Linked DNA regions of Azoarcus sp. CIB. The protein of the gene in region 3 interacts with the protein of the main gene of each other region in a pairwise test. Links are inferred from orthologs where the notes say so. Each region holds a gene or a part of one and is shown on either strand. Other genes may lie near its edges. The genes, in order: rlmN, AzCIB_RS00505, ftsZ and zapD.

Region 1 (5,375 bases), 3.4 Mb from region 3 along the record:
GCAGCGCCGCACAGTTCAGCTTCACGAACGGCCCCTTCGCGCGCGGCGACAGGTAATGGATCGCGTGCGCGATCGCCTCCTTGCCGGTGCCCGACTCGCCGCGCAGCAGCACCGTCGCGCCGGACGGTGCTGCCTGATGCACGTCCGCGAACACCTCCTTCATGCGTTTCGAGCGCCCCACCACGTTCTCGATGTCGTAGCTACCCTGCAGCTGCTTCTGCAGGCGGGCGGACTCCTCGATCAGCACCTGCCGGTCCGCCGCCACCGACTGGTGCAGGCGGTAGGTCTGCGCCAGCAGGTTCGCGACCAGCGACAGGATGCGCACGTCGCGCTCGAAGTTAACCGGCTGCTCGGCGTCGGGATGGCGGTCGGCCGAGAGGATGCCGATCACCTCGCGGTCGAGCTTCAGCGGCACGACGACGTAGGACACCCCCGCAAGCTGCTGAGGGTCGCGCCCGGTGCGGTTCGTGAAGTTCGTGTCCGCGGCGATGTCGGGGATCACGATCGGCGAACCGCTGCGGATCACCTTGGAGATCACCCCCGCGCCGGGGTCGAGAACCGGCGCCTCACTCATCGGCCAGGGCACGCCAGCTGCACCAAGAATGTGCAGCTGCTCGTCCGCCTGCACCAGACCGACCAGTGCGTGGCGCATGTGGAGCTGCGTCAGCAGCAGGCGCAGCACGCTCTGCACGCATTGCCTGAAGTCGAGCGATGAGGTCAAAACCTTGCTGATCTCGTAAATTGTCAGCAGATCGATGTCGGATGTGCGTCGATGATTACCGGAATGCGTCATGGCGGAGCCTGTATTTCCATGTTTGTTTCAGGGTCTTCCGCAAGAAGTGCGCCACGTTTGCTGCAGCGCAAAAACTCCGCGCACCGGCGAGGTGCTGCGGCCTGGGTGCCGTTGTCGTAGCGCTGGGAGACTGTCAAGAAAAACTGCTAGAATCACGAGCTACGCTTTTTGCGCCCAATTTTTCGCAGACCGATTCAATCCGGAGTTTTTTCAAATGGCTATCGAACGCACCCTGTCCATCATCAAGCCCGACGCCGTCGCCAAGAACGTGATCGGCAAGATCTACCAGCGCTTCGAAGATGCAGGTCTCAAGGTCATCGCCTCGAAGATGGTGCACCTGTCCGAGCGCGAGGCCGGCCAGTTCTACGCCGTGCACAAGGAGCGCCCCTTCTTCAAGGATCTGGTGTCCTTCATGATCTCCGGCCCGGTGATGATTCAGGTCCTGGAAGGCGAGAACGCCATCACCAAGAACCGTGACCTGATGGGCGCCACCGACCCGAAGAAGGCCGCTGCCGGCACCATCCGCGCCGACTTCGCCGACTCGATCGACGCCAACGCCGTCCACGGTTCGGATGCGCCCGAAACCGCTGCGGTCGAAGTCGCGTTCTTCTTCCCCGGAATGAACGTTTACGCCCGCTAAGCCTCTCAGGGCTACGCCCGCGGATCGGCCCGCGCACTTCGTGCAACGCGGGCCGATTGCATTTTGAGGGCAGCACAGGAAACACATGGAAACACCGGTCAATCTGCTCGATTTCGACGTCGACGGCCTCGTCGCCTGGTTTGCCGAGCGCGACGAGAAGCCCTTCCGCGCGCGTCAGGTGATGCGCTGGATGCACCGCTTCGGCGAAACCGATTTCGACAGCATGACCGACGTCGCGAAGAGCCTGCGCGCGAAGCTCGCCCAAGAGGCGTGCGTCCGCCCGCCGCAGGCCATCCGTGACAGCGTGTCGGAAGATGGCACGCGCAAGTGGCTGCTGGATGTCGGCAACGCCAACGCGGTCGAGGCCGTGTTCATTCCCGAGACCAACCGCGGCACCCTGTGCATCTCGTCGCAGGCCGGCTGCGCGCTCGACTGCGCCTTCTGCTCGACCGGCAAGCAGGGCTTCAACCGCAACCTGTCGGCAGCCGAGATCATCGGCCAGCTGTGGCTCGCGAACAAACTGCTGGGCGGCACTTCGACGCCGGCCGGGGCCAAGGACGCCGAGGGCGACGCGGATAACGGCCGCGTCATCAGCAACGTCGTCATGATGGGCATGGGCGAGCCGCTCGCCAACTTCGACAACGTCGTCACCGCGCTGCGCCTGATGCTCGACGATCACGCCTATGGCCTGTCGCGCCGCCGCGTCACGGTGTCGACCTCCGGCATCGTGCCGGCGATGGACCGCCTGCGCGACGAATGTCCGGTCGCGCTCGCCGTGTCGCTGCACGCGCCCGACGACGCGCTGCGCGACCGCCTCGTGCCGATCAACCAGAAATACCCGCTGCGCGAGCTGATGGCCGCGTGCCGGCGTTACCTCGAACGCGCCCCGCGCGACTTCGTGACCTTCGAATACGTCATGCTCGACGGCGTGAACGACTCCGACGCGCATGCGCGCGCGCTCGTCGCCCTCGTGCGCGACGTGCCGTGCAAGTTCAACCTGATCCCGTTCAACCCCTTTCCGAACTCGGGTTTCGGCCGTTCCCAGCCCGAACGCATACGCCGCTTTGCAGGTATCCTGATCGACGCGGGCATCGTCACGACGACCCGCAAAACCCGCGGCGACGACGTCAATGCCGCCTGCGGCCAGCTCGCGGGGCAGGTCCAGGACCGCACGCGCCGCACCGTTCGCCTTGTCAAACCGATGGAGGATCGTGCATGACCCGGCTCTTCGTGAAGCTGTCGCTTCCGCTGTTCGCGCTGGCGCTCGCCGGCTGCAACGCCACCATGAACGCCGCCGGCACGCCGCTTGCGGATCGTCCCGTGGCGGACACGCCGGTGTCGGGCAAGGGCGAGGCGACGGCCAAGGTGCACGCCGAGCTGGGCGCGGCCTACCTGCAGCTCGGCAACTATGCCGTGGCGCTCGACGAAGCGCGCGTGGCGCTGCAGAGCCAGTCCAACTACGCGCCGGCCTATCACCTGATGGCGCTGGTGTACATGGCCATCGACGATGCGAATGCGGCGCGCGAGAACTTCCTGCGTGCGCTCGAGATCGCGCCGAACGACCCCGAGTTCAACAACAGTTTCGGCTGGTTCCAGTGCATCAACGGAAATGTACAGGACGGCCTGGCGCGGCTTGCCTCGTCGGCGCGCAACCCGTACTACCGCACGCCCACGCGGCCTTACACGAACGCCGGCCTGTGCCATCTGCGCCAGAACAACGACACGGCAGCAGAGGCGGAATTCCGCCGCGCTTTGCAGGCCGACCCGGCGAACCGCCAGGCGATGTACCAGCTCGCCGGCATCTCCTACCGGCGCGGCGCCTACAACGTCGCGAGCGCCTTGCTGGTCGACCTGCATCAGCAAGGCGAGCCGACGCCGCAATCGGTGTGGCTGGGGCTGCGCACCGCGCGCCGCCTGGGCAACCGTGACTCCGAAGCCAGCTACGCGGCGCAGCTGCGCGGCCGCTTTGCGGACAGTCCCGAATACCGGACGATGATTCAGGGAAATTACGAGTGACAGAAGTGCATCTGGACCAGCAGGGGGCGGAATCGTCCGACCTCGCTGCCGAGATGGGCGCGCAACTTCGGCAGTTGCGCGAAGCCCGTGGCGAAACGACGAGCGACGTCGCGCATTCCCTCAAGCTGACCAGCCGGCAGATCGAGGCGATGGAGGCGGGGCGGCTCGATCTCCTGCCCGGCGCCGCGTTCGCGCGCGGTTTCCTGCGCAACTACGCCCGCTATCTCGGTGTCGATGCGGCGACCGTGCTCGCGGCCTTCGAGGCCGACGTCGCCCCGCGTGTCGTCGAACTCGCGCCGGTGTCGAACGCCGTGGGCGTCATGCCCAGCGGCAGCGGCGGGCGCTCGGTACAGATCCCGGCCGGGCTGATCGCCGGTGCGCTTCTGCTCGTGGTGCTGGTGGGCTGGTACTTCGACTGGTTCCGCATGCCTGCGGAGAATGCCGAAGTCGCGGAAAGCGTCGTCGAGCCGGCGCCGCAGGGGGCTCCCGCCGTGACCAGCGCCGCCGCCGCGCCGCAAGGGCAGGTGTCGGAATCCGCGCTCGCCGCGAGCGGCGTCGTGCCTTCGCTCCCGGTCGCTACTCCGGCAACGCCGGCCGCGCCTGCACCGGAAACCGCTGCGGTGACTGCTCCGGTTCCGGCTGCTCCCCCGTCCGCTGCCCTTCCTCCGGTCTCTGCAGCCGCCACGGCTGTCCCGCCGGCGGCGCCCACCGCGCAGGCAGTGGTGCCGCCTTTTGCGGCCACTCCGGCGGCCGTACCCCCCGCGGAAGGCGTCGAACATATCGTGTTCCGTTTCGAAGGCGAATCCTGGATCGAGGTGCGCGATGCGCGCGGTTCCATCGTCTATTCGGGGGTCAATGGCGCCGGTAGTTCGCGCACCGTGCAGGGCAAGCCGCCCTTTGCGCTGGTCGTCGGCAACGCCAGGCAGGTGTCACTCGACTATCGCGGCAAGTCTTACGACATGAAGCCGCACGTGCGCGTCAGCGTCGCTAGATTCACCCTGGAGTGAGTTGAATTGGCTACAACCCCCACCCCCGACAATCACGCCGGCCCCCTGCCGCGTCACCGCACGCGCCAAGTCCGCGTCGGGCGCGTCCTGATCGGTGCCGACGCCCCCGTCGTCGTGCAGTCGATGACCAATACCGACACCGCGGATGTGCTCGGCACCGCGATGCAGGTTGCCGAACTCGCGCGCGCGGGTTCGGAGCTGGTGCGCATCACCGTCAATAACGAAGCCGCCGCGAAGGCCGTGCCGCATATCCGCGACCGGTTGCTCGCGCTGAACATGGACGTCCCCCTCGTCGGCGACTTCCACTACAACGGCCACAAGCTCCTCACGGACTTCCCCGCGTGCGCCGAAGCGCTCGCGAAGCTGCGCATCAACCCGGGCAACGTCGGCGCGGGCGTCAAGCGCGACCCGCAGTTCGCGGCCATCGTCGAACTCGCCTGCAAGTACGACAAACCCGTGCGCATCGGCGTGAACTGGGGCAGCCTCGACCAGTCCGTGCTCGCGCGCGTCATGGACCACAACGCGAAGCTCGCCGAGCCGCGCGACGCCGGCGCGGTGATGCGCGAAGCGCTCGTCGTCTCCGCACTCGAATCCGCGGCCAAGGCCGAGGAATACGGCCTCGGGGGCGACCGCATCATCCTGTCCGCGAAGGTGTCGAGCGTGCAGGACCTGATCGCCGTGTATCGCGAGATGGCGCGCCGCTGCGACTACCCGCTGCATCTGGGCCTGACCGAGGCCGGCATGGGCTCCAAGGGCATCGTCGCCTCGACGGCCGCGCTCGCGGTGCTGCTGCAGGAAGGCATCGGCGACACCATCCGCATCTCGCTCACGCCCGAGCCCAACGGCAGCCGCACGCGGGAAGTCGTCGTCGCGCAGGAGATCCTGCAGACCATGGGCCTGCGCGCCTTCACGCCGATGG
Region 2 (5,465 bases), 4.1 Mb from region 3 along the record:
GATCGAACCGCGACCCGGCACGATGGGCAGCAGCGCGATGCGGTTGTCCTCGGCGCGGGTGTGGTAATAGTCGTAGCGCACGACCTGGAGGAACCAGAAGCGCGCGACCAGCAGGCCGAAGCACACCGCGATGAAGATCCCCGCGATCAGGACGCGGCGGCGGAAGCGCCCCAGTTCCTCGTCGGGGGTACGGAATTCCATCATTGGATCAGATCGGCCGATTGTCGTCCCGGTCCACCGGCTGGTACTGCGGCAGCAGCAACAGGTAGTTCAGCGGCACCCACAGCGCCGCGCTCGTCAGGCTGGACAGGAAGTACCACCACCCGGGGAATTCGGCGCCGGCGAGGAGGCGCACGACGACCATGATCACCTGCGTCAGCAGCAGCAGCGGGAACATCTGCAAGGCCTGCTGCGTCGGCGGGAACCACAGCACGCGGCGCGACACCGAGGTTGCCAGATAGCACAGCACGACGTAGGCGAGGGCGTGCTGACCCATTGCGGCGCCGTGGCCGATATCGACCAGCACACCGAACAGGAATCCCGCCCCCATGCCGACGCGCAAGGGCTCGCGGATCGACCAGAAGGCCAGCACCAGCGCGACCCAGTCGGGCACGCCGGGCGTGAGGCCGGTCGGGATGTAGCTCAGCGCAAGCGCGACCAGCAGGCTCAGGTAGGCGAACCAGGTCTTGGCGGGCAGCAGGATGCGGCTGGAACGGTGGGTCGGTTGCATCGCTTACCCCTTGAGGCCCTTGCGCGCTTCGGGTTCCGGCTCCGGCGCAGGACGCGGCGGCGGCGGCTCGGCGCGCCCCAGCAGCCGCACCTGGGTCGTGCGCTCGACCCCGGCGACCGGTTCGCACACGATCACCGCGAAAGTCTGCCCGTCGCGATCGACGCTGACGACGTCGGCCACCGGCAAGCCGGCGAGGAAGAGCCCGTCGAGGCCCGAAGTCACGAGACGGTCGCCCACACGCACGTCCGCACCCGACAGCGTGAAGCGCAGCTCCAGCCGTCCCTGGCCGGCTCCGGCGAGCACGCCACGCAAACCGTTCCGCGCGACCTGCACCGGCACCGCCTGGTCCTTGTCGGTCAGCAGCGTCACCTCGGCCTGCACCGGATACACGCGCGTGACCTGGCCGATCATGCCCTGTTCATTGACGACCGCCATGCCGGCCTCGACGCCCTGCTGGCTGCCGCGATTGAGGATCACCTTGAGATCGAACGGGTCCGGCGCGTCGTAGAGAATCTCGGCGGCGACGCTCTTCGCCGCGACCGCCGGGCCCATGTCGAGAAGGCCGCGCAGGCGGCTGTTCTCTTCCTCGAGCTGCTCGAAACGCAGCAGGCGCTGCGCCGCTTCCAGCTCGCGCCCGCGCAACGCGGCGTTATCCTTCTGCACCTCGACGAGGGTCCCGAAATACACCGCCGCGTTGCGCACGAAGTCAGCCGGTGCGGCGGCGGCCATCTGCAGCGGCCAGGTCGCCACCGACAGCGCCTGGCGCACCACTTCGAGGTAGCGGAACCTCAGGTCGGCGACCAGCATCGCCAGGCACACCGACACCAGCACCAGCAGCCGCACCAGCGGCGTGGGTCCTTGCTTGAAGATAGGCGGAGACGGATGACCGGCGAGGGACATCGTGAGGCGTGTGTGGCGGAGTGCGGCAGACCCGGAAGCCCGCCGCAACAACGCGACTTACTCGGACGCGAAGATGGACCCGAGCTTGTCCATCTTTTCCAGCGCCATGCCGCAGCCCCGCGCGACGCAGGTCAGCGGCTCCTCGGCAACGATCACCGGCAGACCGGTCTCTTCCATCAGCAGGCGATCGAGGTCGCGCAGCAACGCGCCGCCGCCGGTCAGCACCATGCCGCGGTCGGCGATGTCGGCACCCAGTTCGGGCGGGGTCTGTTCGAGGGCGATCTTCACCGCCGAAACAATCTGGTTGAGCGGCTCGGTGAGCGCCTCGAGGATCTCGTTCGACGAGATCGTGAAACTCCTCGGAATGCCTTCGGCGAGGTTGCGCCCCTTCACTTCCATCTCGCGCACTTCGGAGCCCGGGAAGGCCGAGCCGATGTTCTTCTTGATGTTCTCGGCGGTCGTATCGCCGATCAGCATGCCGTAGTTGCGGCGGATGTAATTGACGATCGAGTCGTCGAACTTGTCGCCGCCCACGCGCACGGAGCCGGCGTACACCATGCCGCCCAGCGAGATCACACCCACTTCGGTGGTGCCGCCGCCGATATCGACGACCATCGAACCGGTCGCGTCCGACACCGGCAGGCCGGCGCCGATCGCCGCCGCCATCGGTTCCTCGATCAGGTACACCTGCGACGCACCCGCCGCCAGCGCCGCGTCGCGGATCGCACGGCGCTCGACCTGGGTCGAACCGCAGGGCACGCAGATGATGATGCGCGGGCTCGGCGAGAACATGCGCGAGTCGTGCACCTTCTTGATGAACTGCTTGATCATCTGCTCGGTGACGACGAAATCGGCAATCACGCCGTCCTTCATCGGGCGGATCGCGGTGATGTTGCCCGGCGTCTTGCCCAGCATCTGCTTCGCCGCATGGCCGACCGCCTGGATCGTGCGCTTGGCGTTGGGCCCGCCCTCGGTACGGATCGCGACGACGGACGGCTCGTCGAGCACGATGCCCTTGCCGCGCACGTAGATCAGCGTGTTCGCGGTGCCAAGGTCAATGGCCAGATCGTTGGAGAAATAGGAACGAAGGAAGCCAAACATGCGGAAAATCCCGAAACCGGTGAGGAAGGTGGGCGGTGGGGCTGATGCCCGGCCGGACTGGCGGCAAACGAGTATGATAACCTACAAATCTTTGTGATTTAAGCGGGTTTTGTTTCCTCATGTCGCTTACCACTGAACAGGTCCTGCGCATCGCCGGACTCGCGCGCATCGCACTCGCCGATGGCGACGTCGAGGCCACGCGCGCCAAACTGAACGGAATCTTCGGCCTGATCGAACAGATGCAGGCGGTCGACACCAGCGGCGTCGAACCGATGAGCCACCCGCAGGACGTCGCACAGCGCCTGCGTGCCGATGTCGCGACCGAAGCGGACCGCCGCGAGGCCTTCCAGCGCGTCGCCCCGCAGACCGAAGCGGGCCTCTACCTCGTCCCGAAGGTCATCGAGTAAGCCATGATCAACGCCAGCCTCACCGAACTGCGCGCCGCACTCGACGCGAAGCGGATCTCCAGCGTCGAGCTCGCGACGCTCTTCCTCGACCGCATCGCCGCGCAGAACCCGGCGCTCAACGCCTTCATCACCGTCGACCGCGACGGCGCCCTCGCGGCCGCCCGTGCCGCCGACGCCCGCATCGCCGCCGGCAACGCCGGCCCGCTCACTGGCATCCCGCTCGCGCACAAGGACGTGTTCTGCACCGAAGGCGTGCTCACGACCTGCGGCTCGAAGATGCTGTCGAACTTCGTCAGCCCGTATGACGCCCACGTCGTCTCGCTGCTCAAGGCCGCCGGTGCGGTCAACCTGGGCAAGACCAATATGGACGAGTTCGCGATGGGCTCGTCGAACGAGAACTCGCACTACGGTCCGGTGAAGAACCCGTGGGACACCGCCCGCATCCCGGGCGGCTCCTCCGGCGGCTCGGCTGCCGCGGTCGCCGCGCGCCTCGCCCCGATCGCCACCGGCACGGACACCGGCGGTTCGGTGCGCCAACCCGCCGGCCACACCGGCATCACCGGCATCAAGCCCACCTACGGCGTCGTCAGCCGCTACGGCATGATCGCCTACGCCAGTTCGCTCGACCAGGGCGGCGCCTTCGGCGCGTCCGCGGCCGACTGCGCGCAGCTCCTCACCGCGATGGCCGGCTTCGACGAGCGCGACTCCACCAGCCTCGAGCGCCCGGCCGAGGACTATGCGCGCGAGATCGCCGCGCCGGCGAACGACAAACCGCTCGCCGGCCTGCGCATCGGCCTGCCGCGCGAATTCTTCGCCGAAGGCATGGCCGAGGACGTGCGCGCCGCGGTCGAAGCCGCGCTCGAGCAGTACCGCAGGCTCGGCGCGACCACCGTCGAGGTGAGCCTGCCCAACGCCAAGCTCGCGATCCCCGCCTACTACGTGATCGCCCCGGCCGAGGCCTCGAGCAACCTGTCGCGCTTCGACGGCGTGCGCTACGGCCACCGCGCCGCCGAGTACCGCGACCTCGCGGAGATGTATGCGAAGAGCCGTGCCGAAGGCTTCGGCGCCGAGGTCAAGCGCCGCATCCTCGTTGGCACCTACGTGCTGTCGCACGGCTACTACGACGCCTACTACCTGCAGGCGCAGAAGCTGCGCCGCCTGATCGCGCAGGACTTCCAGGCCGCTTTCCGCGAATGCGACGTGATCGCCGGCCCGACCAGCCCGACCACCGCGTGGTCGATCGGCGAGAAGACCGACGATCCGGTGCAGATGTACCTCTCGGACATCTACACGATCGCCGTGAACCTCGCCGGCCTGCCGGGTCTCTCGCATCCTTGCGGCTTCGGTGCCGGGAATCTCCCGGTCGGCCTGCAGCTCATCGGCGACTATTTCGGCGAAGCGCGCCTGCTGGGCACCGCGCACCAGTACCAGCAGGCGACCGACTGGCACCTGCGCCGTCCGGCCTGAGCGTCCCATGCGCCGCCTTCATCCCGCCCTCCGTGCCGCGACGCTCGCCGCCGCCGTGCTGCTCGGCGCCTGCGCGACCCCGCCCGAGCGCAAGCCCGAACCCGCCGCGACCGCTCCGTCAGCCGCTCAGGCCGCGGCCGAAGCCGAGCCCGAACGCGCACTGCAGCGTGGCCGGCTGAAGCCGATGCCGGTGCGGCCGCTGAGTATCAAGACCGACTGCCGCTTCAAGGACGAGGTCGGCTACGGCGGCAGCGCCGTGCTCGACGTCAGCTACTCCGAGGTGCGCGCCTTCGCCGCCACGGTCAATGTTCCCAAACGCGGCAGCTGCAAGTTCGACCTCGCCGACTTCAAGCAGGTGCTGAAGGAACCGCACGTCGAACTGCAGGCCCGCGACGGCTGCACGGTGCGCATGTGGGAACAGGGCGAACAGGTCACCGTCGCATTCTCCGAATGCGCGAAACGCTGCACCCGCGGCACGTTCGAATACGTATGGCCGATCCTCGTGGACCGGTCGAGCGGCCAGTGCACCTGACCGCGTCAAGAATCTAGAGATACGAAGATGAGCAGATCGGATTGGGAAGTCGTCATCGGGCTGGAAGTGCATGCCCAGCTCAACACCGCGTCGAAGATCTTTTCCGGCGCCAGCACCGCCTTCGGCGCCGAGCCGAACGTGCAGGCCTGCGCCGTCGACATCGCGCTGCCCGGCGTGCTGCCGGTGCTGAACCGCGGCGCCGTCGAGCGCGCGATCCGCTTCGGCCTCGCAATCGGCGCGAACGTCGCGGCGAAGAGCGTGTTCGCGCGCAAGAACTACTTCTACCCGGATCTGCCGAAGGGCTACCAGATCAGCCAGTTCGAGCTGC
Region 3 (5,338 bases):
GTATCGAAGCGCCCGGCGGCAACTACGACTACCAGAACAAATACTTCACCGACGATACGCGCTATCTGTGCCCCTGCGGGCTGCCCGCCGCGCAGGAGCAGGCGCTGCAGGCGTTGATCATGCAGAGCGCACGCGTGCTCGGTTGCCGCGGCTGGGGCCGCGCCGATCTGATCCTGACCGAGGACGGGCGTCCCTATCTGCTGGAAATGAACACCAGTCCTGGCATGACTGGCCACTCGCTCGTGCCGATGGCGGCGCGCGTGGCGGGCATGGACTTCACCCAGCTGTGTCTCTCGATCCTGGAGGATGCCCGCCTTGGCTGAATTCCGCCTGCGTTCTCCGCTTGCTGCGCGCGGGCTTTCCGGCACGAGCCGGATGCCCGGTCGCGCGCATGAGCGCGAGGGCGTGTGGCATCGGCCGGCCGTGCTTAACCTGTTCTCGGACATCCTGATGCTGTTCGCGGCGGTTGCGTTCGGCTACGCGTTCGTTGCGTGGTTCCTGTCGCGTCCCCTGTTTCCGCTGCGCGAGGTGGTCGTGTTGACGCCTCCCGCGCAGGTGACCACCGAACAGCTCGAATACGTGGCCCGCAGTGCGATCCACGGCAACTTCTTCTCGGTGGACCTCGAAACCGTGCGCGAGACCTTCGAGAAACTGCCCTGGGTCCGGCGCGCCGAAGTCCGCCGCCGCTGGCCCGACGTGCTGGAACTGCGCCTCGAAGAACACCAGGCCGCGGCCTACTGGACTGTGTCCGAAAGCGGCGATTCGCAGCTCGTCAACCGCCAGGGCGAGGTCTTCGTCGCGGCGAGCAACGCCGAACTGCCGTCCTTCTCCGGGCCGCAGGGGTCGGCTGCCTATATCCAGGCGAAGCACCGCGAATTCGGCGCGATGCTCGAGCCGCTCGGCCGCAAGCTCGTCGGTCTCGCGCTCTCTGCGCGCGAGGCGTGGGAGCTCAAGCTCGACGACGGCATGGTGATCATGCTCGGCCGTGACCAGGAAAAGGCGCCGATCGGCGAGCGCCTGGAGCGCTTCGTGAGCGCCTGGTCGCAGGCGAAGGAAAAGGTTGGTGTGCAAGTGGCGGTAGCGGATCTCCGCTACCCGAGCGGATTCGCCCTCACCCCGGTGGGGGACTTCAAGGCAGCGAAAGGCAAGCAATGAGCAAGGAATACAAGGACCTGATCGTCGGGCTGGACATCGGTACCGCCAAGGTCACGTGCATGGTCGCGGAGGTTCGTCCCGACGGGCGGCTCAACGTCGTGGGCGTCGGTACGCAGCCGACCAGCGGCCTGAAGCGCGGCGTGGTCGTGAACATCGAGGCCACCGTCGATGCGATCTCGCGCGTGATCCAGGAAGTCGAGCTGATGGCCGACTGCAAGATCCGCGACGTCTATACCGGGATCGCCGGCAGTCACATCAAGAGCTTCAACTCCAACGGCATGGTCGCGATCAAGGACAAGGAGGTCACCCCGCTCGACGTCGAGCGCGTGATCGAGGTCGCCCGTGCAATGCCGGTGCCCGCGGAACAGCAGATCCTGCACACGCTCACCCAGGAATTCATCATCGACGGGCAGGGCGGCGTGCGCGAGCCGATCGGCATGAGCGGCGTCAAGCTCGAGGTCAAGGTGCATATCGTCACCGGCGCCGTGTCGGCGGCCCAGAACGTCATCAAGTGCGTGCGCCGCTGCGGACTCGAGGTCATGGATCTCATCCTGCAGCCGCTCGCCTCGAGCTATGCGGTGCTGACCGAGGACGAGAAGGAACTGGGCGTGTGCCTCGTTGACATCGGCGGCGGCACGACCGACATCGCGGTCTTCACGCACGGCGCGATCCGCCACACGGCGGTGCTGCCGGTCGCGGGCGACCAGATCACCAACGACATCGCGATGGCACTGCGCACGCCGACCTCCGAAGCCGAGGAGATCAAGATCCGCCACGGCGTCGCGATGCACACGCTGGCCGATCCCGAGGAAATGATCGAGGTACCCGGCGTCGGCGACCGCCCGCCGCGTCCGCTGTCGCGCCAGCGTCTCGCCGACGTCATCGAGCCGCGCGTGTCCGAACTGTTCGAACTCGTGCAGGCCGAGCTGCGTCGCAGCGGCTACGAAGAGCTGCTCTCCTCGGGCATCGTGCTCGCCGGTGGCTCGTCCGTGATGCTCGGCATGGTCGAACTCGGCGAGGAAGTGTTCCACATGCCGGTGCGCGTGGGCGCACCGCAGTATTCGGGAGGCCTTGCGGATGTCGTGTGCCATCCGCGCTATGCCACAGCCATGGGCCTGGTCATGGAAGGCCATGCCCAGCGCCGCCGCGGCATGCTCGCGCGCGACACCCGGAGCGTGAAGCAGGTGTTCGGCCGCATGAAGGCGTGGTTCGAGAAGAATTTTTGACGGAACGGCGTGGAATTTTTCAGCCAAATTGAATGAGTTGTTGATCAGGTCCCCTTATTTAGTTGTAAACTTTTGATTTATTACTAGATGTAGACTCGGCGGCGGCTCGGTGCGTATCGGGGTTGTTTTTCAGGAGGCGAGGCAAATGTTTGAAATCGTTGAGAAGGAGCAGACCGGCACGATCATCAAGGTGATCGGTGTCGGCGGCGCCGGCGGCAATGCCGTCGATCACATGATCCGGGAAGGGGTGCAGGGCGTCGAATTCATCGTCGCCAACACCGATGCGCAGGCGCTCCATCGCTGCCTCGCCCCGAACAAGATCCAGCTGGGCAACTCGGGCCTGGGCGCCGGCTCGAAGCCCGAAGCCGGCCGTGCCGCGGCGCAGGATTCGCGCGAAGCGATCGCTGCGGCGCTCGACGGCGCCCACATGTGCTTCATCACCGGCGGCATGGGCGGCGGCACCGGCACCGGCGCGGCGCCGGTCGTGGCCGAGATCGCCAAGGAGATGGGCATCCTGACCGTCGCGGTCGTGACCAAGCCCTTCGACTTCGAGAACCGCCTGCGCGTCGCGGAAAGCGGCGTCGAGGAGCTGACCCGCTACGTCGACTCGCTGATCATCGTCCTCAACGACAAGCTGCTCGAAGTGTACGGCGACGACGCCGGCTTCGAGGACTGCTTCCGCTCCGCCGACAACGTGCTGCGCAGCGCCGTTGGCGGCATCGCCGAGATCATCAATGTGCCGGGCCTGGTGAACGTCGACTTCCAGGACGTGCGCACCGCAATGGGCGAGATGGGCCGCGCGATGATGGGTTCGGCCGAAGCCTCCGGCATGGACCGCGCACGCATCGCCGCCGAGCAGGCCGCCGTGAGCCCGCTGCTCGAGGGTACCGAACTGTCCGGCGCACGCTGCGTGCTGATCAACATCACGGCCAGCCGCTCGCTGAAGATGTCCGAAGTGCGTGACGCCGTGAAGACCGTCCAGGCCTTCGCCGCGCCCGAAGCCTTCGTCAAGTACGGTACGGTGTTCGACGAATCGATGGAAGACTGCGTCCGCGTCACCGTCGTCGCGACCGGCCTCGGCGTGCCGCGCGCTGCGCGCCAGCCGGTGATGCAAGTAGTGCAGGGCACCGGAACGTACGGCCCTTCGGTCGGCGGCATCGACCTGACCAACCTGGACGTTCCGGCGGTCATTCGCACCAACCGTCGCACGACGGTCGAGGCGATGAGCGCCAACGGCATGGGCACGTACGACATCCCGGCCTTCCTGCGCAAGCAGGCCGACTGAGCACCGTCGGCTCCGCCCATTACGGGCGCATGCTGTGGACCGTCGCCTCCGGTCCGCAGCATGCGCCCGTTTCCGTTCCGGCCGGCGCTGCAGGGGCTTGATGGCGGTTCGCAGCAACGCTGTGTTGCATGCTGCGTTGCAGCGAAACTTGCCGTGTGATGCCGCGTGTGCGTGCTAAACTGCTGTCGTGTAACGGGAATTTAACAATGATCAGGCAGCGCACCCTCAAATCGCTCATCAAGGCCACCGGCGTCGGTCTGCACGGCGGACGCAAGGTCCAGCTGGTGCTGCGTCCGGCTGCGCCCGATACGGGCATCGTCTTTCACCGCGTCGATCTCGATCCGGTCGTGGACTTCCCGGCCGACCCCTATTCCGTGTGCGACACGCGCATGTGCTCGGGCCTCGAGCGCGACGGCGCCAAGGTCGGCACCGTCGAGCACCTGATGTCGGCCCTTGCCGGTCTCGGCATCGACAATGTGCACGTTGACGTCGATGCACCGGAAATTCCCATTCTCGATGGCAGTGCGGGTCCCTTCGTGTTCCTGCTGCAATCGGCGGGTATCGAGGAACAGCAGGCACCCAAGCGCTTCCTGCGCGTGAAGAAGGCCGTCGAGTACCGCGAGGACGACAAATGGGTGCGCCTCGAACCTTATGACGGCTTCAGGCTGGATTTCTCCATCGTGTTCAACCACCCGGCGATCGACAAGACCTCGACGCAGGTGAGCATCGATTTCGCCGAACACTCCTACGTTCGCGACGTCGCCCGTGCGCGCACCTTCGGCTTCATGCAGGACGTCGAGTTCATGCGCTCCAACGGTTTGGCGCTGGGCGGCAGCCTGGACAACGCGATCGTGATGGACGAATACCGCGTGCTCAATACGGAAGGCCTGCGCTACGTGGACGAGTTCGTCAAGCACAAGGTCCTGGATGCGATCGGCGACCTCTACCTGTGCGGCCATCCGCTTCTCGCCCGCTATTCCGCGCACAAGGCCGGCCATGCGCTGAACAACCAGGTGCTGCGCGTGCTGCTGGAAGACAGTAGCGCCTGGGAGATCGTGACGTTCGAGCAGGACGCCGCGACCCCGGCGGCGGTCAGCCACCAGTTCGAACTCTCCCTCGCCTGAGCGCCCGGCGATGCTGGTGGTCCGCCTGTTCGCCATCCTTGCGGTGATCGGCATCGGCGCATCGCTCGTCGCGTGGATGCTCACCGGCAATCCGAAGTACCGCCTGTGGGCGTGGAACTGCTTTCGCTCCGGGATCGTCGTCCTGTTCGTGTTCCTCGCGCTGTTCGCGCTCGAGCGCGTGTTCGTGCCGTTCATGTAGCCTTTGTCGACTGCGAGATACGGCTTCGGCCGAGTCCGTCGAAGAGCTCTCGCTGACTTTCGGTACGCCCGACGCGAACGGGGGACTCTTCGATCGTCCGACCGATAATCAGTCGCGACGACTGCGCCGGACCAGGCGTTCCAGCGATTCGCGCAGCGGCGAATCCGCCGGCAGCGTGGCAGAGAAATCCTCGATACTGCGGCTGCCGCCTTCCGAGATCGTGCGCTGCGGCGGAGGGCGTCGTTCCTCGCGCGTCTCGAGCACCTTCACCTTCACCTGCACGGCCTTGATCTGCAGGCCCGCGGCGGCAAGCTCCTGGGCCAGCGACGGTGCAATCTGCTTCAGGCGT
Region 4 (5,459 bases), 3.6 Mb from region 3 along the record:
CGGCGAAGATCTTCTTCAAGCACGAAGGCGTCTCCCCCGCCGGCTCGCACAAGCCCAACTCCGCCGTACCGCAGGCCTTCTACAACAAGCAGGCCGGCATCAAGCGCCTCGCCACCGAGACCGGCGCAGGCCAGTGGGGCTCATCAATCGCCTTCGCCGGCCAGATGTTCGGCCTCGACGTGCGCGTCTACATGGTCAAGGTCAGCTACCACCAGAAGCCCTACCGCCGCCTGATGATGCAGACCTGGGGCGCCGAAGTGTTCGCGAGCCCGTCCGAGATGACCCAGACCGGCCGCGACGCACTCGCCAAGGATGCGGACAACCCCGGTTCGCTCGGCCTCGCCATCTCCGAAGCCGTCGAAGAGGCCGCCGGCCGCGCCGACACCAACTACACCCTCGGCTCGGTACTCAACCACGTGCTGTTGCACCAGACCATCATCGGCCTGGAGGCGAAGAAGCAGTTCGACAAGATCGGCCTCTACCCCGACGTCGTCCTCGGCCCCTGCGGCGGCGGCTCGAGCTTCGGGGGCATCGCCTTCCCCTTCCTCGCCGACAAGGCCTCGGGCGACAAGCGCGCCGAGAAGCTCCGCTGCGTCGCTGTCGAGCCGACCTCCTGCCCGACGCTGACGAAGGGCCAGTACGCCTACGACTTCGGCGACGCCTCCGGCTTCACGCCGCTGATGAAGATGTACACGCTGGGCCACGATTTCATGCCGCCGGGCATCCACGCCGGCGGCCTGCGCTACCACGGCGACTCGCCGCTGGTGTCGCAGCTCTACCACGAGGGACTGCTCGAGGCCGTCGCCGTGCCGCAACTCGCCACCTTCGAGGCCGGCGTCATGTTCGCGCGCAACGAAGGCATCATCCCGGCGCCCGAGTCCTGCCACGCGATCCGCGCCGCCATCGACGAGGCGCTCGCGTGCAAGGCCACGGGCGAGCCGAAGGTAATCCTCTTCAACCTCACCGGCCACGGTCACTTCGACATGAGCTCCTACGACCGCTACTTCTCCGGCCAACTCGAAAACTACGACTATCCGGCCGAAGCGGTCGCCGCCTCGCTCGCGCACCTGCCGAAGTTCGGCTGAGGCTTGGGGCCAGAATCGGTCGCCTATCCGGTAAAGTTCGCCCATGCGCATCGTATTCGTCATTCTCGTGCTGCTCAACCTGCTCGCCCTGGCGTCGATCCGGGGCTGGCTGGGCAACTCCGCGCCCGAAGGCGAACCCGAACGCCTGAGCAACCAGCTCAACCCGGACCGCATCGTGCTGCGCCCGGGCGGCACCGCCCCCCAGCGCGAAGCCGAAGCGGCAACGCCGCCCGCCGAGCAGACCGCCGCCCTGCCCGAAACCGCCAACGGCCGCGAAGCGCCACCGCCCGCAACCCCTGCGGCCGCTGCGCCGGCATTGCCGCAGGCCTGCACCGTCATCGGCGGACTCGCCGAAAGCGAAGCCGATGCCCTCATGCAGGCTGCCATCGCGGGCAAACCCGGACTGCGCGGCGAACGCAAAACCAGCAGCACCCCCACCGCGTGGTGGGTGCGCATCCCTCCCAACGGCGGGCGCGAAGCGGCCGAACGGCGCGTCGCCGAACTGCGCAGCCAGGGGGTATCGGAACTCTTCATCGTCAACGACCCCGGCCCCAACCAGTACGCGATCTCGCTCGGCCTATTCAAGACCGAAGCCAAGGCCCAGCAACACCTCGCGACAATGCAGGCGAAACAGGTGCGCGGCGCCGGCATCGCCTCGCGCACGACCACCGTTCACCGCATTGAGGTCCGCGGCCCGGCAAGCACCCTCAAAACCCTCACCAGTTCACCGGCCGTGCGCCGGTCGGGCGCAACCATCAGCGAATGCACACCATGAGCAACAGCCCCTACATCGTCGGCCTCACCGGCGGCATCGGCAGCGGCAAAAGCGCAGCGGCCGACCGTTTTGCCGAACTCGGCGCCGCTATCGTCGACACCGATGCCATCGCGCATGCCCTCACCGGACCGGGCGGACAAGCGATTCCGGCGATCCGCGCGGCCTTCGGCGACGCCGTGATCACACCCGACGGCGCACTCGACCGCAAGGCCATGCGCGACCGCGCCTTCGCCGACCCGAACGAACGGCGCCGGCTCGAAGCGATCCTGCACCCGGCGATCGGCGCCGAAAGCGCACGTCAGGTGAGTGCGGCGCGCGCCCCCTATGTCGTGCTGGTCGTGCCGCTGCTGGTCGAATCCGGCAAGTATCGCGAACGATGCGACAGCCTGTGCGTCGTCGACTGCCCCGTCGAGGTCCAGATCGCGCGCGTCATGACGCGCAGCCACCTGCCGGAAGAGCAGGTCCGCGCCATCATGGCGACCCAGGCAAGCCGCGAACAACGCCTCGCCGCCGCCGACGAGGTCATCGACAACGGCAGTGATCTCGCGACGCTCATCACGCAGGTCGACCGCCTACACGAAAAGTACCTCGCCGCCGCCCGCACGGTCGCCTGAAAACGCCCACGGACAAAGGCTTTTCGGGCGATTCCGCGCCGCAAACGGACAGGCCGCGGCATATCCCCTGTGCTATCATCCCGGCACTAACGGGAGATCCGGTTTTCTCAGGCGCACATGCGGTGATCAGCTACGAATATCCTCTTAACGAGCGTATCCGCACCCTCCTGCGCCTGGAAGACCTGTACACCAAGCTCGCCCATTTTTCGCGCGGCGATGCTCCGCAGGATCACCACGTCACACTGCTCACCCTGTTCGAAATCCTCGAGGTCGCCGGCCGCGCCGACCTCAAGGTCGACCTCGTGCAGGAACTCGAACGCCAACGCCAGATCCTGATCTCCTTCCGCAACAATCCGGAGATCTCCGAGGAAGCGCTGTCGGGGGCACTCTACGAGATCGAACAGGCCTCCTCGTCGCTGCTCGCGATGGCCGGCAAGATCGGCCAGTACCTGCGCGAAAACGAGTGGCTGATGGCGATCCGCAGCCGCGCGTCGATTCCCGGCGGCGTGTGCCAGTTCGACCTGCCGTCCTACCACTACTGGCTGCAGCGCGATGCTGACCAGCGCAGACACGAGCTGTCCAACTGGGTACACCCGATGCTGCCGATCCGCGACGGACTCTCGATCGTCCTGCGCCTGCTGCGCGCGAGCGGGCGCCCCGAGACGCAGCTCGCCCGCGGCGGCACCTACCAGCTCATGATGGCCGGCCGCAGCGCACAGATGCTGCGCCTGCGCCTGCCTCCGAACGACGCCGTCGTGCCCGAGATCAGCGCCAACAAGTACGCGCTCAACGTCCGCTTCATGCTCTCCGAAACGGTGATCCGCCCGCGGCTCGCCGAGCGCGACGTCAACTTCGAACTCACTTTCTGCAGCCTCTGAGGCCGCCCGCAGCATGGCGAAGATCCGCACCGTCAATTGTCCGCAATGCGGCGCCCCCGTCCGCTGGGTGCCGGAGAACCGCTTCCGCCCGTTCTGCTCCGAACGCTGCAAGCAGATCGACCTCGGTGCCTGGGCATCCGAGGACTACCGCGTCCCAACCGCAGACGAGGGCGATCCGGGCGAGCAAAACCCCTCCGGACCCTCGACTCAGGACTGATCCCAAGTCCCGCGGATCGCCGCGATGCCATGCGCGCCAGCCATCCGCGCGCGCTCCATGTCGGCCAACCCCAGCCCCCCGAGCGCAAGCACGGGCATCGGCAGCCCGCTGACTAACTCCGTGAACCGCTCCCACCCCAGCGCCGCCTGCCCGGGATGCGTCGCGGTCGACTGCACCGCGCCCAGCACTACATAGTCCAGGCCGAGACCGGCCGCACGCTCCAGCTCCTCGCGCGTATGGCACGAGGCACCGACCCACTCCAGCGCCGGTCGCGCCCCCAGGACGCCCAGCTGCGCGGCCGACAGGTGCACGCCATCGGCCCCGGTCTCCGCTGCGAGCTCCGCGCTGCCGTTCACGACAACCGCCGCCCCACACGCCCGCGCCCGTTTCAAAACCTCGGCGGCAAAGGCACGTACTTCGGGCGTGGCCATTCCCGGCTCGCGCACCTGGACCAGCCGCAGACCGCCGGCCAGCGCCGCGTCGAGCAGCTCGAGCTGGCGCGCGACGCCAATTTCGGCCGCATGCGTGATCCCCATCCAGCGCGGCAGGCGCAAGGCCTTCAGGATCGGGCCGTTCGCCGGCAGCATCGGCCCGACCTCCGGCGCCTCCACCCGCTCCCAGGAAAGCGCGCTATGCACGTGATCGTGCAGCTCGCCTTCCCAGTCGGCAACCTCGAAGAAGTGCAACCGCACATGCGCATGCTCATACGCATGCTCGCGCGTGATCCATGGCCGCACGGCATGCACGCGAATCCCCAGTTCCTCGTCGAGCTCACGGATCAGCGCGTCGGCCGGCGACTCGCCCGACTCAACCTTGCCGCCGGGGAATTCCCAGTAGCCCGCGTAGAAGGTATCGGGCGCCCGCTGCCCGAGCAGGAAACGCCCGTCGCGGCGGAAGATCACGCCGGCAGCCACCTCGACGCGCTTGGTCATCGTGCGCTTCCCGTCTCGAAGCGCCCGGCCCAGTCACGCGCGAACTGCCAGGCAACACGCCCGGAACGGGAGCCGCGCATCAGCGCCCACTGCAAGGCCTCCTGCCGCGCACCGTCGATCGCCTTGCGATCCAGCCCGAAGGTCTTCAGCCAGTACGCGACGATCTCCAGATACTCGTCCTGGCTGAAGGGGTAAAAGGAGATCCACAGACCGAAGCGTTCCGAAAGCGATATCTTCTCCTCGACCGCTTCGCCCGGATGGATCTCGCCGTCCACATGCTTCGTCTGCAGGTTCTCGTCGTGGTACTCCGGCATCAGGTGACGCCGGTTCGAGGTCGCGTAGATCAGCACGTTATCGGGAACCGCCGCCACCGACCCGTCGAGCACGCTCTTCAGCGCCTTGTAGGCGGGCTCCGCGTCCTCGAAGGACAGATCGTCGCAGAACAGGATGAAGCGCTCCGGCCGCCCCTGGACCAGCTCGATGATCTCGGGTAGGTCCATCAGGTCGTCGCGATCGACTTCGATCAGCCGCAAGCCCTTGCCCGCGTAGGCGTTCAGCAAGGCCTTCACGAGCGACGACTTACCGGTGCCGCGGGCCCCGGTCAGCAGCACGTTGTTCGCGCGCCTGCCCGCGAGGAACTGCCGCGTGTTGAAATCGATGCGCTCCTTCTGCCCATCAACGTCGCGCAGATCCTTGAGGCGGATCCCGTGCGGACGCGTCACGGGCACGAGGCTCGCATGACCGTTCCGCCTGCGCCACAGGAAGGCCGGCGCGGCTGACCAGTCGGGCGCCTCCAGCGGACGCGGCAGCAGCTGCTCCAGTCGCCCGATCAGCTGCTCGGCGCGCGTCACCAATTGCACTAGATCACTCATCTCGATTTGTTCTTCCTTCGTTCGCGTCACCATCGCGCCGCCTCGGCCACGTCGCCCACACGATCACCAGCAGCAGCGCGAGCGCG

The links.
Region 1: the proteins of ftsZ (region 3) and rlmN interact in binary tests that used the Escherichia coli proteins (3 or more experiments, as listed by UniProt). The link is inferred for Azoarcus sp. CIB from one-to-one orthologs.
Region 2: the proteins of ftsZ (region 3) and AzCIB_RS00505 interact in binary tests that used the Escherichia coli proteins (3 or more experiments, as listed by UniProt). The link is inferred for Azoarcus sp. CIB from one-to-one orthologs.
Region 4: the proteins of ftsZ (region 3) and zapD interact in binary tests that used the Escherichia coli proteins (3 or more experiments, as listed by UniProt). The link is inferred for Azoarcus sp. CIB from one-to-one orthologs.

The regions. Positions count from the first base shown.
Region 1 is NZ_CP011072.1:800,815-806,189, forward strand. What follows is about bases 735-3,585. They hold rlmN (dual-specificity RNA methyltransferase RlmN), read left to right. Parts: upstream 735-1,518; coding sequence 1,519-2,652; downstream 2,653-3,585. Other genes in these bases: nifA (nif-specific transcriptional activator NifA), read right to left, coding at 735-793; ndk (nucleoside-diphosphate kinase), read left to right, coding at 1,008-1,433; pilW (type IV pilus biogenesis/stability protein PilW), read left to right, coding at 2,649-3,449; AzCIB_RS03565 (helix-turn-helix domain-containing protein), read left to right, coding at 3,446-3,585. In the rest of the region: more of nifA, read right to left, coding at 1-734; more of AzCIB_RS03565, read left to right, coding at 3,586-4,456; ispG (flavodoxin-dependent (E)-4-hydroxy-3-methylbut-2-enyl-diphosphate synthase), read left to right, coding at 4,463-5,375.
Region 2 is NZ_CP011072.1:117,995-123,459, reverse strand. The notes cover bases 710-3,650. They hold AzCIB_RS00505 (rod shape-determining protein), read right to left. Parts: upstream 2,732-3,650; coding sequence 1,688-2,731; downstream 710-1,687. Other genes in these bases: gatA (Asp-tRNA(Asn)/Glu-tRNA(Gln) amidotransferase subunit GatA), read left to right, coding at 3,142-3,650; gatC (Asp-tRNA(Asn)/Glu-tRNA(Gln) amidotransferase subunit GatC), read left to right, coding at 2,851-3,138; mreC (rod shape-determining protein MreC), read right to left, coding at 734-1,630; mreD (rod shape-determining protein MreD), read right to left, coding at 710-730. In the rest of the region: mrdA (penicillin-binding protein 2), read right to left, coding at 1-204; more of mreD, read right to left, coding at 209-709; more of gatA, read left to right, coding at 3,651-4,605; AzCIB_RS00490 (hypothetical protein), read left to right, coding at 4,613-5,137; Asp-tRNA(Asn)/Glu-tRNA(Gln) amidotransferase subunit GatB, read left to right, coding at 5,165-5,465. UniProt on the Escherichia coli protein: Forms membrane-associated dynamic filaments that are essential for cell shape determination. Acts by regulating cell wall synthesis and cell elongation, and thus cell shape.
Region 3 is NZ_CP011072.1:4,226,378-4,231,715, reverse strand. What follows is about bases 1,783-4,596. They hold ftsZ (cell division protein FtsZ), read left to right. Parts: upstream 1,783-2,526; coding sequence 2,527-3,666; downstream 3,667-4,596. Other genes in these bases: lpxC (UDP-3-O-acyl-N-acetylglucosamine deacetylase), read left to right, coding at 3,873-4,596; ftsA (cell division protein FtsA), read left to right, coding at 1,783-2,381. Also shown: AzCIB_RS18915 (D-alanine--D-alanine ligase), read left to right, coding at 1-323; AzCIB_RS18910 (cell division protein FtsQ/DivIB), read left to right, coding at 307-1,155; more of ftsA, read left to right, coding at 1,152-1,782; more of lpxC, read left to right, coding at 4,597-4,790; AzCIB_RS18890 (hypothetical protein), read left to right, coding at 4,801-4,989; AzCIB_RS18885 (DciA family protein), read right to left, coding at 5,098-5,338. UniProt on the Escherichia coli protein: Essential cell division protein that forms a contractile ring structure (Z ring) at the future cell division site. The regulation of the ring assembly controls the timing and the location of cell division.
Region 4 is NZ_CP011072.1:661,768-667,226, reverse strand. What follows is about bases 1,540-4,474. They hold zapD (cell division protein ZapD), read left to right. Parts: upstream 1,540-2,596; coding sequence 2,597-3,352; downstream 3,353-4,474. Other genes in these bases: AzCIB_RS02805 (Nudix family hydrolase), read right to left, coding at 3,560-4,474; AzCIB_RS02810 (DNA gyrase inhibitor YacG), read left to right, coding at 3,366-3,569; coaE (dephospho-CoA kinase), read left to right, coding at 1,857-2,474; AzCIB_RS02825 (SPOR domain-containing protein), read left to right, coding at 1,540-1,860. Also shown: AzCIB_RS02830 (TrpB-like pyridoxal phosphate-dependent enzyme), read left to right, coding at 1-1,085; more of AzCIB_RS02825, read left to right, coding at 1,129-1,539; more of AzCIB_RS02805, read right to left, coding at 4,475-4,501; AzCIB_RS02800 (ATP-binding protein), read right to left, coding at 4,498-5,373; AzCIB_RS24830 (hypothetical protein), read right to left, coding at 5,366-5,459. UniProt on the Escherichia coli protein: Cell division factor that enhances FtsZ-ring assembly. Directly interacts with FtsZ and promotes bundling of FtsZ protofilaments, with a reduction in FtsZ GTPase activity.